3 regions of the Paenisporosarcina sp. P4_E4_2 genome follow, and region 2 is predicted to be linked to each of the others. Evidence: riboswitches for the same ligand, from Rfam matches in the RefSeq annotation. Region 2 holds a riboswitch; each other region holds the start of a gene.
What was found. A riboswitch is a leader RNA that binds a small molecule or an ion and turns the genes downstream of it on or off. The one in region 2 is predicted to bind lysine.

Region 1: another riboswitch for lysine. It lies ahead of AC1DSB_RS04930 (transporter substrate-binding domain-containing protein); the one in region 2 lies ahead of AC1DSB_RS09600 (amino acid permease).
Region 3: another riboswitch for lysine. It lies ahead of AC1DSB_RS19440 (aspartate kinase); the one in region 2 lies ahead of AC1DSB_RS09600 (amino acid permease).

Annotation. Positions count from the first base shown of each region.
Region 1 is NZ_JBFUJC010000034.1:9,084-14,313, reverse strand. It holds gene AC1DSB_RS04945 (DEAD/DEAH box helicase) at 1-944, opposite strand, end outside; gene AC1DSB_RS04940 (amino acid ABC transporter ATP-binding protein) at 1,205-1,945, opposite strand; gene AC1DSB_RS04935 (amino acid ABC transporter permease) at 1,962-2,717, opposite strand; gene AC1DSB_RS04930 (transporter substrate-binding domain-containing protein) at 2,778-3,617, opposite strand; lysine riboswitch at 3,753-3,935, opposite strand; gene AC1DSB_RS04925 (phosphoglycolate phosphatase) at 4,601-4,936, shown strand.
Region 2 is NZ_JBFUJC010000109.1:3,187-8,416, reverse strand. It holds gene AC1DSB_RS09600 (amino acid permease) at 1-981, opposite strand, end outside; lysine riboswitch at 1,089-1,271, opposite strand; gene AC1DSB_RS09595 (MerR family transcriptional regulator) at 1,453-2,217, shown strand; gene asnB (asparagine synthase (glutamine-hydrolyzing)) at 2,275-4,122, opposite strand; gene AC1DSB_RS09585 (DinB family protein) at 4,266-4,748, shown strand; gene AC1DSB_RS09580 (hypothetical protein) at 4,759-5,230, opposite strand, start outside.
Region 3 is NZ_JBFUJC010000531.1:2-2,111, forward strand. It holds partial or broken gene uvrC (excinuclease ABC subunit UvrC) at 1-1,139, shown strand, start outside; lysine riboswitch at 1,228-1,340, shown strand; partial or broken gene AC1DSB_RS19440 (aspartate kinase) at 1,336-2,110, shown strand, end outside.

The sequences.
Region 1 (5,230 bases), on a different contig from region 2:
CTGCACATTTCCTTTTGCAGTGTAATCATCGTGAATGCACTCGAAAATTCAGGCGATATATTCTTCAATTCCAAAATCATTTCGTAGACTTCTTTTTCTTGTGGGGTAAACTGAATCGGAATGGTTTGGACACGTCGGTTCGTCCATTCAATTCCTGTGTCCTGTCTTCGGTTTCTGACCATTACTTGATTCACTAATTCTTTTAAGAAATCATCATTTTCCCAGCTATGTTTACTTGCGGAAAACGCTGCTTGAAACGTCTCATAATCACCGAGATGTCCAGGTTTCAGCAAGGAGATTAAATGAAATAATTCAAATAGATTGTTTTGAATAGGCGTGGCCGTCAGTAACAAACAAAACTTCTTCTTTAAATCTTGAACAAACTCATAGTTTTTTGTTTTATGATTCTTCAATTTGTGCGCTTCATCAATGATGATTAAGTCATAGTCCTGCTCATAGATATGTTCTTTATGTGGGCTCCTTTTGGCCATATCCATGCTCATGACGACGACACTGTAATGATCTAAACCATAGTTCTTTCGATAAGCAATGGCTGGAATATAAAATTTGTGGTTCAACTCTTGCACCCATTGATTGATTAAAGAAGCTGGAGCCAATATTAACGCTTTTTTCACAAGTCCCCTGATGAGGTACTCTTTCATTATTAAACCGGCTTCAATGGTTTTGCCAAGCCCCACTTCATCTGCGAGAATTGCTTTTCCATTCATGCGTTCTATCACAGTTTCCGCGACTTCGAGTTGATGCTTCAATGGTGTCAGGTTAGGTAAATATTTAGGAGATTGAAGACCGGTAAATTCGGTAATCAAGTTCGACTTTACTACGTCATAACTCATCTTATATAGCGTCCAGTTATCCCAAGCTTCACGATTTTCCAATCGATTTATTAAGCCTTCTTTCCACTTAGACGACCTTTCAATAATCATAGATATCACCTCATACAACATTTTCTTTCTAATAAGATGTCCAAAAAAGAAATAGCTATGATTTTTATTTGAAAATAAATATAAAAGCCTCAATCAAATCGTGATTTCACATTAAGCGCAACATCAAAATTAAAAACTTATTTAATATATTCAACTATTAAAATCATAGATTTGCTGCACTTGAGAGACAATAAGAAAAGGGACATCCAGTAATCGGATATCCCTTTTTGTCATGTAATTATGATCTAGAAAAGATTAATTTACATCTTTTTTAATGTTCGTTTTAAGAATTCTTTTGTACGTTCTTGTGTTGGGTTATTGAAAATTTGCTCTGGACTTCCCACTTCACAAATAACACCCTTGTCCATAAATACGACACGGTCTGAAACTTCCTTCGCAAATTCCATCTCATGCGTGACGATTAGCATTGTAAGACCTGTTTCAGCAAGTTCCTTCATGACTTTAAGAACTTCTCCTACCATCTCAGGATCTAGTGCTGATGTTGGTTCATCAAACAGCATGACGTCTGGTTCCATTGAAAGTGCACGTGCAATTGCTACACGCTGTTTTTGACCGCCTGACAAGTGGCTTGGTTTCGCGTTGATATATCGATCCATCCCAACGACTTTCAGGTATTTCATCGCAATTTTTTCCGCTTCTTCCTTTGAGCGCTTCAAAACTTTTACTTGTCCAATGACGCAATTGTTGAGGACATTATGATTGTTGAATAAGTTGAATTGCTGGAAGACCATTCCGAGTTTTGTTCGGTAAGCATGGATATCATGCTTGTTATCCAAAATGTTTTCATTATTATAAATGATTTGTCCGCCGCTCGGTTTTTCCAATAGATTAATGCAACGCAGAAGAGTGGACTTTCCAGATCCCGAAGAACCAATGACACAGACCACTTCCCCTTTATTTACCGAGAAGTCAATGTCGCGCAATACTTCATGGGATCCAAAAGATTTGCTTAGATGCTGTATATCAATAACTGCTTCCATGTGAACTTCTCCTTTCTTATCGGTTACCGTTTTTTGCTGTACCAAGTACATTTTCCGGCATTCCGATCATGCTGTAATTTTTAGGTCCGTCAAGTTTCCGTTCCACATATCGAAGGATTAATGTGACGGTGAATGTCATGATGAAATACAGGACACAGGCAACAAAGAACGATTCAAAATACCTGAAGTTATTTCCTGCCACTGATTTCGTTTGGAAAAACAACTCGGTAACGCCAATGACGTTAAGTACAGCCGTATCTTTAATATTGATGACAAATTGATTGCCTGTTGCCGGCAAAATGTTGCGAACGACTTGCGGCAGGACGACATGGATCATTGTCTGGAAATGATTCATGCCGATTGCCTGAGATGCTTCGAATTGGCCTTTATCGACGGACACTATTCCCCCACGGACAATCTCTGCCATGTACGCTCCTGTATTGATCGATACGATGAAGATGGCCGCAGACAATACGTCCATGCTGATGCCAAATGCCAGGGCCGATCCATAAAAGATAACCATGGCTTGCACGATCATTGGCGTGCCGCGGAAAAACTCAACATACACAGATAAAATTGTATTAATAATTTTTAATAGCCATTTTTTAGCCCCTCGTTCAGGCATTGGAATCGTTTTGATGACACCAATCAGCAATCCAATGATTGCCCCAAGAATTGTCCCGATAATGGAAATCAAGAGTGTCATACCTGCTCCACGAATGAACATCGGCCAGTTATTAGATAAAATCGTCATAATCCACTCAGTACTCATTTTTGTCCTCCTAGGAAAACGTAAAACCGGCTGCTATTGCAGCCGGTATCACGTTGTTACTTATTGTGCTGCCGGTTGATTTTTAATAGCGTTATCCATGATTTCCTTACGTTCTTCATCTGAAATCTCTGCGAGTGCTTCATTGATTTTTTCTGTTAAGTCACTGCCTTTTTGTAATCCGACTGCAGTTGTCGTGTCTTCTACAGACGTCTCGAAACCATCTGTAAATTCAACCATAGCGAAGTTGTCGTTAGCTGCGGAAGCACTGATTCCTTCTGGGCGTTCCGATACATATCCATCAATCATTCCTGATTCAAGTGCTACACGCATCGCCGGGAAGTTATCCATAGCAGTCTGCTTTTTCACACCTTTGATTTGATCGATCACGGAGTAGTGGAATGTATTTAATTGTGCCGTTACTTTTGCTCCTTTGAAATCATGGATCGAAGCGGCGCCCTCATATTTCCCGCCTTTTTTAACAACCATGACCAACTCTGAAGTATAGTAGTTGTCCGAAAAATCGATTGACCCTTTGCGATCAGCTGTTGGTGACATGCCAGCAATGATGGCATCGATCTTGCCAGAAACCAATGCTGGAACAAGACCGTCCCATTCCGTTTTGACAATGACCAATTCTTTACCTAGCTTGTCAGCGATTCGTTTTGCAATTTCAACGTCATAGCCACCTGCGTATTCAGCATTTCCGTCAATTCTCACTCCGCCATTTGCATCATCCATTTGAGTCCAGTTGAATGGCGCATATCCTGCTTCCATTCCTACTATGAATGGGTCTTTCTTTTCTGATGAACCTGTTTTCTCTGAACTGCTTGTCCCACAAGCTGTTAAAAGCAAAATGGTAGAAAGGAATATCGTTAAAAATATGGCTGATTTTTTTCTCATGACTAGTTCTCCCCTTTTGTTTGATATATGTTTTAAATCGTCTTTATAGACTAAAAAGGCCAACTCCACAAAAAAAGACCTGAGATGAACTCAGGTCGCAATATGCGTAGTTGCCCTAAATCCTCTACTTTTCCCAAATGAGATAGCACACTCAATAAACCGGGATGTTTATTGAGACAGTCCTGCAGTTCTTAACTACAGACCCAGCAAGTAATACCGAGAAATATTACTCACTTCGGCGACATTTCCTTCTCCTTAGAATCAAAGCTTTCTCAAACTCCTCTAAGGACTGTTAAATATCGCGCCTCTACCTCACCATATAAGTGAGGTTGTATTCAATTGTGAATCAGTCTTTCAACAACATCCACAGTCTACAACAACATAAATTATCTGTCAACCAATCTAATAATCTAGTACTTATCCTATTTGCATTTGTTGAGTCACCATTTCTTCCATCAAAAGCCAAATGATATATATATATTTCCATTATGCTATCGTTATCACCAAAGACAGCACAGACTTTGGGAAACCCAACACAACACAAGTACGCCTATCACATCCGGATGAGGCAGTAACCTGCGATCCGTAATCGAAGAGACAATGAAAAATGATGGATGAAATAGTGGAGATCAACAAAAAAACCGTGGCATGACATCGCCAACGGTTTCATAGATAGGGGTTACTACAATAGGAAGACCCATTATTTTATTTGAATTCCTATTTCTGTATTAACTTGATTTAATTACACATTACGAGATTTTCCTGGGGAACAGCATTCGACGCAACGCCCCGACGTTCATCAACAGCATACAAATTTGTAATGTGAGTGTCACGTAATAAGATAATAGCTAACGAACCAGAATAGTATAATAAACAAGCATAAAATAAGATTTTGAGGAGTAAACGATCGTAATGAAAAGACTTGTATTAATACAAAGTGGTCATGTGAACAAAGTAAGAACGCTATTGAAAGGTGAAGGTTAATGAAGAAAAATCTATTAAAGCGCTTATTCGTATTTGGTGGAGMTATGTTACTTTTCCTAGCTGCATGGGTATATTTTATTATGGATTACGGTACACCAGATGAATTTAGTAAAGAAGCGTGGCCAGAAACCAAAGAAACAGCTAAACTAGCGACTATTGAACACTTTAAAAAAGAAAAAAATGTTGATGTTGTGATTAATAATATAAGTCATTCAGGAGAGTATGCGACATCTGAAATTTATTTAGATGGACATGTCGCTGGCGATGAACAACAGAAAATCTGTGCTATTGTAAATTCTTCTAAGGACTATCAAGTTGAAATTTGCAAAAACTAAAATTGGAAATCATCCAACCTTTTGGAGCCAAATGGAGCAGTTAGCTTTTGCTAACTGTTCTTTGTTTTTCTTCTTGCCTAATTAAAAATTCCTTTGCTTTCTTACGAACGGTGTCCTATTTACGTGATTTGATAATTTAAAATAACTACACTAAATGCATTATGTTGTTTCTTTAACTCGCTTTCCATAAACCTTGAATTTTCATGACTTATTCGATTATTTATCATCTGAAATTGTGTAGTAAGATTGCCTGACTCATACTAACATGTATTTCTATTTACCCTATTTTGTTAT
Region 2 (5,230 bases):
AGGAATTTCAGCACTCAGCATAACCCAACCAATTGTGGAACCAAATAAACTGACCAGACCGATGGCGGCAAGAATTTTTCCACCGACTGGTCCCAACACAGTTGAAATGGCATCGATAAGTGGTTTATCAGAAGCGATTAGTGCTTCATGGCTTAACATTCCTAAAACTAGCGTGCTGATCCCTACATAAATGGTTAGAGCAATAAGTAGTCCAATCGTCGTTGCACGCTTAACATCGATTGGTTTTTTAGCACGAGATGCAAATACTACGGCAGATTCAACACCAACGAATGCCCAAAGAGTTGCTACTGCTGCACCATTAACTTGCCCCAAAAGACCAATAGATTGTCCAAGCTCATCATATCTCGGCGCTACAAAAGGAAGAATGTTTGCTTTTTGAAATGCAAATAGACCAATTACAATAAATAATATGAATCCAATTACTTTCGTGGCAGTGGCAACAAAATTTATCTTCCCRGYATTTTCTAGACCGTTTAGGATGATATAATGCACACCCCATAACAATAATGTACAAACTGTAAAGGTAAGTGCATTCCCCATTTTTAAAGTGAAGTTACCAATGGTAAACAGTTCAGCCTGATTAACTAAAATAGGGAAGAACGTGGACAAATAACCTGCAAAAGTGGTGATGATGGCAACATTACCAGCAACATTCCCAATCCAATATCCCCAAGAAGACATAAATCCTGACAACGTGGAAGCGTTACTGCCCGGCTTAAACAATTCCTTTGCATAAATCTGTGGACCACCAGTTAAATTAGGTTTTCTCAATGCAAGATTGCCAAACACGAGTGCAATCATCAACACTCCAAATCCCGTAATCAACCAAGCGGATAATACGCCGGCAGGGCTTGCAACTTCACTCAAAGTGCGGGGGAGCATAAAAATGCCGGATCCCACCATATTTCCAACTACTAACGCAGTTAAAATCCATAAACCTAGTTTTTTGTTCGTGTTCATAAGCATATGCTCCTTTCAGTTCATTTTCTATCTACCCAAAAAACATGATTTGTAAAATAAATGTACATAAAACGCAATCAGAAACGGTGTGCAAAAACCGAATCAGACAAAAAGATAGTTTTCATGGTCAATCACTATGACAGTTCTGCACTTATTCAGTGCCAGTCCCAGCATTAGTAATCAGAGCGACACAGTGCTTCTGCGAAAAATTCTTTCGCTTGAAATCAGCAAGTTCAGTTCTCTGACTTTCTTTCAAGTAACTATTATTTATCGCGATCTCTACCTCATCTTAAGCTGATGAGGGCTATATTTATTCACTGTACTAATATAGATACGTTTAAATGATTAGTCAATTGAAATGATTTACTATAGTAGTGTACGAAAGTTCAGCTTATTGCAAGTTTTTTAGATTTTCCAATTGACATTGACGCAACGTCAAGGTGTACGATGAAATCAAGAGGAGGTGACGAGATGGAATACACAGTTCAAAAATTAGGGAAATTGTCGGGAATCAGTTCACGCACATTGCGATACTATGACGAGATGAATCTTCTCAAGCCGGCGAGAATCAATTCATCAGGATATCGGATATATGGCCAAGCGGAAGTCAATAAGTTACAGCAAATCTTGTTTTATAGAGAACTGGGTTTGAGTCTCGAACACATCAAACAAATCGTGAACAATCYTTCATTTGATGGTGTGAAAGCCTTGAATGATCATCGTTCACAACTCCTCGACAAACGAAAGCAGCTCGATCTACTGATTGCCAACGTGGAAAAAACGATTTCTTCAACAGAAGGGAGAAGTACCATGACGAACGATGAGAAATTTGAAGGCTTCAAACAAAAAATGGTAGATGATAATGAACAACAATACGGCAAGGAAATTCGGGCGAAATATGGAGATGACACGGTCGATAAATCAAATAGCAAAGTAATGAACATGACGCAGGCACAGCATGATGAAGTAACAAAGCTTGCCAATGAAATTGCCATGACTTTAGCGGAAGCTTTCAAGACGGGAGATCCCGCAAGTGAGAAAGCCCAAAAAGCCGCTGAACTGCATAAACAATGGCTTATGTACTATTGGCCAAAGTATAGCAAGGAAGCACATGCAGGACTTGGGCAGATGTATGTGGATGATGAACGCTTTACTGCCTACTATGATAAAGAACAGCCTGGAACGGCTGCATTCTTCAATGATGCCATTCAAATTTTTACCGGTATGAAGTCATAACAAAAGAGCAGATTGAGTCAATTCGACTTCAATCTGCTCTTTCTTTCGTTGAAATAATCAATCAATCAATTGAATATTGTTATCTTTATACCAAACGTGCATTTGAGCGAGATGGGCAAGAAGCTGTGGCCCAGACATCAATTGACCAAACCATGGAACTTTGAATGCAGTTCCTTTCGACTCAACCAATTCATTCAACCGGTCACGGTCAAATAGTTCATGCAGAATCGAATTTTTGTCTATCAGAATGTCTTTCAGCCAGCCTTGGACACGGTCGGTGTAATACGGATTATGGGTTTTAGGATAAGGGCTTTTTTTGCGGTAAAGGACTTCGTCAGGTAACATGCCCTCTAATGCTTTTCGCAAGATACCTTTTTCCCGATTTCCCGCCATCTTTATTTCCCAAGGAATATTCCAGGCATATTCGACAAGCCGGTGATCTGCAAATGGTACGCGTACTTCCAAGCTTGCTCCCATACTCATACGGTCTTTACGATCAAGAAGTGTTGTCATGAACCAAACCATATTCAGATAAAACATTTCTCGCCGTTTTGCTTCAAGACTTGATTCGCCATCGAGACGAGGAGTTTCAGCAACACTCTGTTCATAGGCCTGACGTGCGTAATCTTCGAGTTTGAGTTTTTTGCGCCAATCATCTTTTAATAAGGAGACTCGCTCGGTTGTGGAGCGCATCCACGGAAAACCAGTGCCATTTAAATCATTAGCATTGTGAAACCATGGATAACCACCAAAAATTTCATCCGCACACTCTCCAGACAAACCAACTGTGAAATCCTCTTTTATTTCTCTGCAAAACCATAACAAGGAGGAGTCGACATCCGCCATACCAGGTAAATCACGGACATGCACAGCTTCAGTCAGATGATCTATTAATTGATCTTGCGTAATGATGGAAGAGTGATGCACGGTTCCGAATGTATTGACGACCTTATCAATCCAAGGTCCATCGGCATTCGGCTGAAATTCATTCGCTTTAAAAAACTTGGCATTATCTTCATAGTCAATGGAATAAGTATGAAGAGGTCCTTTTGCTTCATGTTTGTAACGATTGGCTGCTATGGCCGTAATGGCACTGGAATCAACCCCGCCTGATAAAAAGGAACAGAGTGGCACGTCTGATACAAGTTGTCGTTCGACGGCATCCGTTACGAGGAAACGAACTTTTTCTGCCGTTTCATCCACTGAATCTGTGTGATGTTCACTTTTGACGTTCCAGTAGCGCCAAATTCGAAGACCTTGGCGTGAAACGGTTAATGCGTAAGCAGGTCGCAATTCCTTCACTCCATGGAATACCCCGGAACCGGGTTTTCGGGATGGCCCCACAGCCAGCACTTCTGCTAATCCTTCGCGAGACAGTTGCGTTTTCATATCTGGATGGGCAAGAAGAGCTTTAATTTCTGAAGCGAAAAGCAAGCCCCCGCCATGTTCAGTATAAAACAGCGGTTTTACGCCTAAACGATCGCGAGCAATAAACACTTTTTGATCCTTTTCATCCCAAATGGCAAAGGCAAATATGCCATTGAAATATTCCACACACTGTTCTTTCCATTCAATGTAGGAAGTCAGTAGTACTTCTGTATCGGAGTGTCCAGAGAAGGTATAGCCTTTTCGCAGTAATTCCTTCCGAAGATCTTCCGTGTTATATAATTCTCCGTTATAGCAAAGTGTATAGCGGGTATCATGATGTACTTTCGTCATTGGCTGCCTGCCACCTATAGGATCAACAACTGTCAATCGTCGGTGCCCAAATACTGCATGTGTTTCCAACCATACATTTTCATCATCTGGTCCGCGTTTGGCCAATGTTTTTGTCATGTTTTCAACTACAGATGCTTGTGTTCGCAAGTCGCGTTCAAAGTGAACCCATCCTGTAATTCCACACATTGATTCTCATCCCTTCTAACTCAAAAACTCTTCATTTGCATCTTTCTAGCCTATGCAAAAAAAAACAATAATGCTCATACGATAGGAAATTATCGATTGATTGGCGAATTACTTATTTAAGTGGAAGAGAAAGGAGAATACAGATGAAAACATTTTTTCAGTACAACTGGATCGTAAGAGAAGAATGGTACAAATGGTGTGAAGGCGTACCTCAGGAGGAATTATTAAAAGTCCGGACAGGTGGAGTGGGGGGGATTTTGCACACATTATTCCATATTATCGATGTGGAGTGGAGCTGGATTCGTGTCTTGCAAGGCAAGCCTGATTTCCAAGAGAGTTTTGAAGAGTATCAAAGTCTGGAGCGGGTGAAGGAATTGGATGCGCTCTTTCAACAAGACGTAAGAGAGTTTGTCCATGCATGGGATAACCATATGGAAATGAACGAATTACAAGAAACCAGACAGGATGGAAGCATCGAAATTCTCACATGGGGAGAAGTGATGCGCCACACCATAGCGCACGAAATCCACCATATAGGACAGTTATCAGTTTGGTCTCGTGAGTTAGGGAAAAAACCGGTATCTGCAAATTTGATTAGAAAAGGACTCACAACTTTAAAGCCTTGAGGAGCTCATTTTACTCAGGGTTAGTTTCATGGAAGAGGAAATATTCACCTGTTCTTGGATTGAAAGTGTAGTATAAGATCTTTGCATCTTTAATAGCCGCGATAAAATAAAGTTCTTTGTTGCCGTGTGTAGGAACTTTTTTTGTATGTTTCCATCCAAAATCATCAACATTGAATTTCTCAACATTGTCTTTGTTCGGCAGCTCTACTTGTTCTTTTTGTTCAATTAACAATTGAGCATCATGAAATGTATATTGAGGATGTATGATGAAGTAGTAAATCGGTAAACCAATCAATATCCCGTATAGAAATAAAAGTACCCGATTCTTGCGTTTTTGTTGAGTAGGCTCTATCAGAAAAACGTGCAAAAAAAACGTTTGAAAAATGACCATGGTTAAAAGTGAAATGTGAATCATGTAGTCTTCCATATAAACATAATCCCTTGCCTTGAATGTATAATAAATTCCTTCAGAAATTGCTAGA
Region 3 (2,110 bases), on a different contig from region 2:
AAGAATACCGTGATCAAATCACACATATTGAAACGGTTATGGAAAAACAAAAAATGACGACCAATGATTTTACCGATCGTGATATTTTTGGTTATGCCATCGATAAGGGCTGGATGTGTGTGCAAGTATTCTTTGTACGCCAAGGGAAGTTAATCGAGCGAGATGTTTCATTATTCCCGTTATATCAAGATCCAGAAGATGAATTCCTGACGTTCCTCGGCCAGTTTTATGATAAACCGCATCATATCAAGCCAAAAGAAGTATATTTGCCAAGTGCGGTGGATTTGCAACTGGCAAGCCAGCTTCTTGAAGAAGTAAAAGTGGCTTCTCCGAGTCGTGGGCAGAAAAAACAAATGATTGATTTGGCGACAAAGAATGCAGAAATCGCTATCCATGAAAAATTCCAGCTCCTAGACCGACAGGAACAACGAACGATTGGTGCAGTGGAAGAACTGGGGATTGCAATGGATATTGCGCCTCCTCTTCGAATTGAGGCATTCGATAATTCACATATTTATGGATCTGATGCCGTCTCAGCAATGGTATCGTTTATTGATGGAAGACCGAATAAAAAGGACTATCGAAAATACAAAACGAAAACAGCTGCCCGTCATGATGATTACGGAGCCATGCGTGAAGTCATTCGCAGACGTTATACGCGTGTGCTGAAGGATGAATTGCCTCTTCCCGATTTAATTGTCATTGATGGTGGGAAAGGGCAAATGGAAATCGCCCGTGAAGTGATCGAAGATGAACTCGGTTTGTCTATTCCGATTGCAGGATTAGCCAAGGATGCGAAGCACCAGACATCTTCGTTGTTATATGGGGAACCCCCACAGATCATTCCCTTGAAACGAACAAGTGAAGGGTTTTATTTGCTACAACGGATTCAGGACGAAGTGCATCGATTTGCGATTACATTCCATCGGCAACAGCGTGGGAAACAGACGATTGCTTCCGCTTTGGATGGGTTTGAAGGAATCGGTCCGAAACGCAAAAAAATGTTGTTGAAGCATTTTGGTTCTGTAAAACGAATCAAAGAAGCATCCGTGGAAGAGCTGAAACAATCAGGTTTGCCATTGCAAATCGCGGAATCCATGTCTGAATATTTTCAAAATGAGTCATTGTCAAAAGAGTGAGTATATGATATTCTTGACTCACTGAAATTGAATCACTGATGTATGTTCAACAAGGAGCATCCGCTTCCTTTTGAACAAACATCGAATAAGTGGTGATAGAGGCGCGGAAATCAACAGTAGCTTTCTCGAGGATGAACAGATCCATTGAAGGAAAGTGAAAGGGAAATTCTTCTTTGGAAATAAGGGAGAGTTTACATTGAGTCGCATTGTCATGAAATTTGGTGGTACGTCCGTCGGTAACACTGAACGGATCCGTAATGTCGCAAAACGCATAATCGGTGAAACAGCAAAAGGCCATGAAATCGTAGTAGTCGTATCAGCGATGGGGAAAACGACAGATGAATTAATGAGTCTGGCTGGGGATTTATCAGCAGAACCTTCAAAACGTGAAATGGACATGTTGCTGTCAACAGGGGAACAAGTAACAATTGCTTTGTTGACAATGGCACTTCAACATATGGGGCAAGATGCGGTTTCGTTTACGGGATGGCAGGCAGGAATCGGAACGGAATCCGTTCATCGCAATGCTCGAATTGAAAATATAGATACTGTTCGTATGGAGCAGGCTTTGTCGGATGGAAAAGTGGTTGTTGTAGCCGGTTTCCAAGGGATGGATACGTATGGAGAAATTACGACACTCGGACGTGGTGGTTCGGATACGACGGCGGTTGCAATTGCAGCATCGCTAGGAGCGGACCAGTGTGATATTTACACGGATGTCGATGGCATCTATACGTCAGACCCTCGATATGTGGATGGGGCAAGAAAATTGCAGGAGCTATCCTATGACGAAATGCTGGAACTTGCTAACTTAGGAGCTGGGGTTTTGCATCCTAGGGCAGTGGAATTCGCTAAAAATTATTGCATGCCACTAAGTGTCCGTTCTAGCTTAAGTGAAGATACAGGAACCATATTATTGGAGGAACCTACTATGGAAAAAAACTTGATAGTGCGTGGTGTCGCATTCGAAC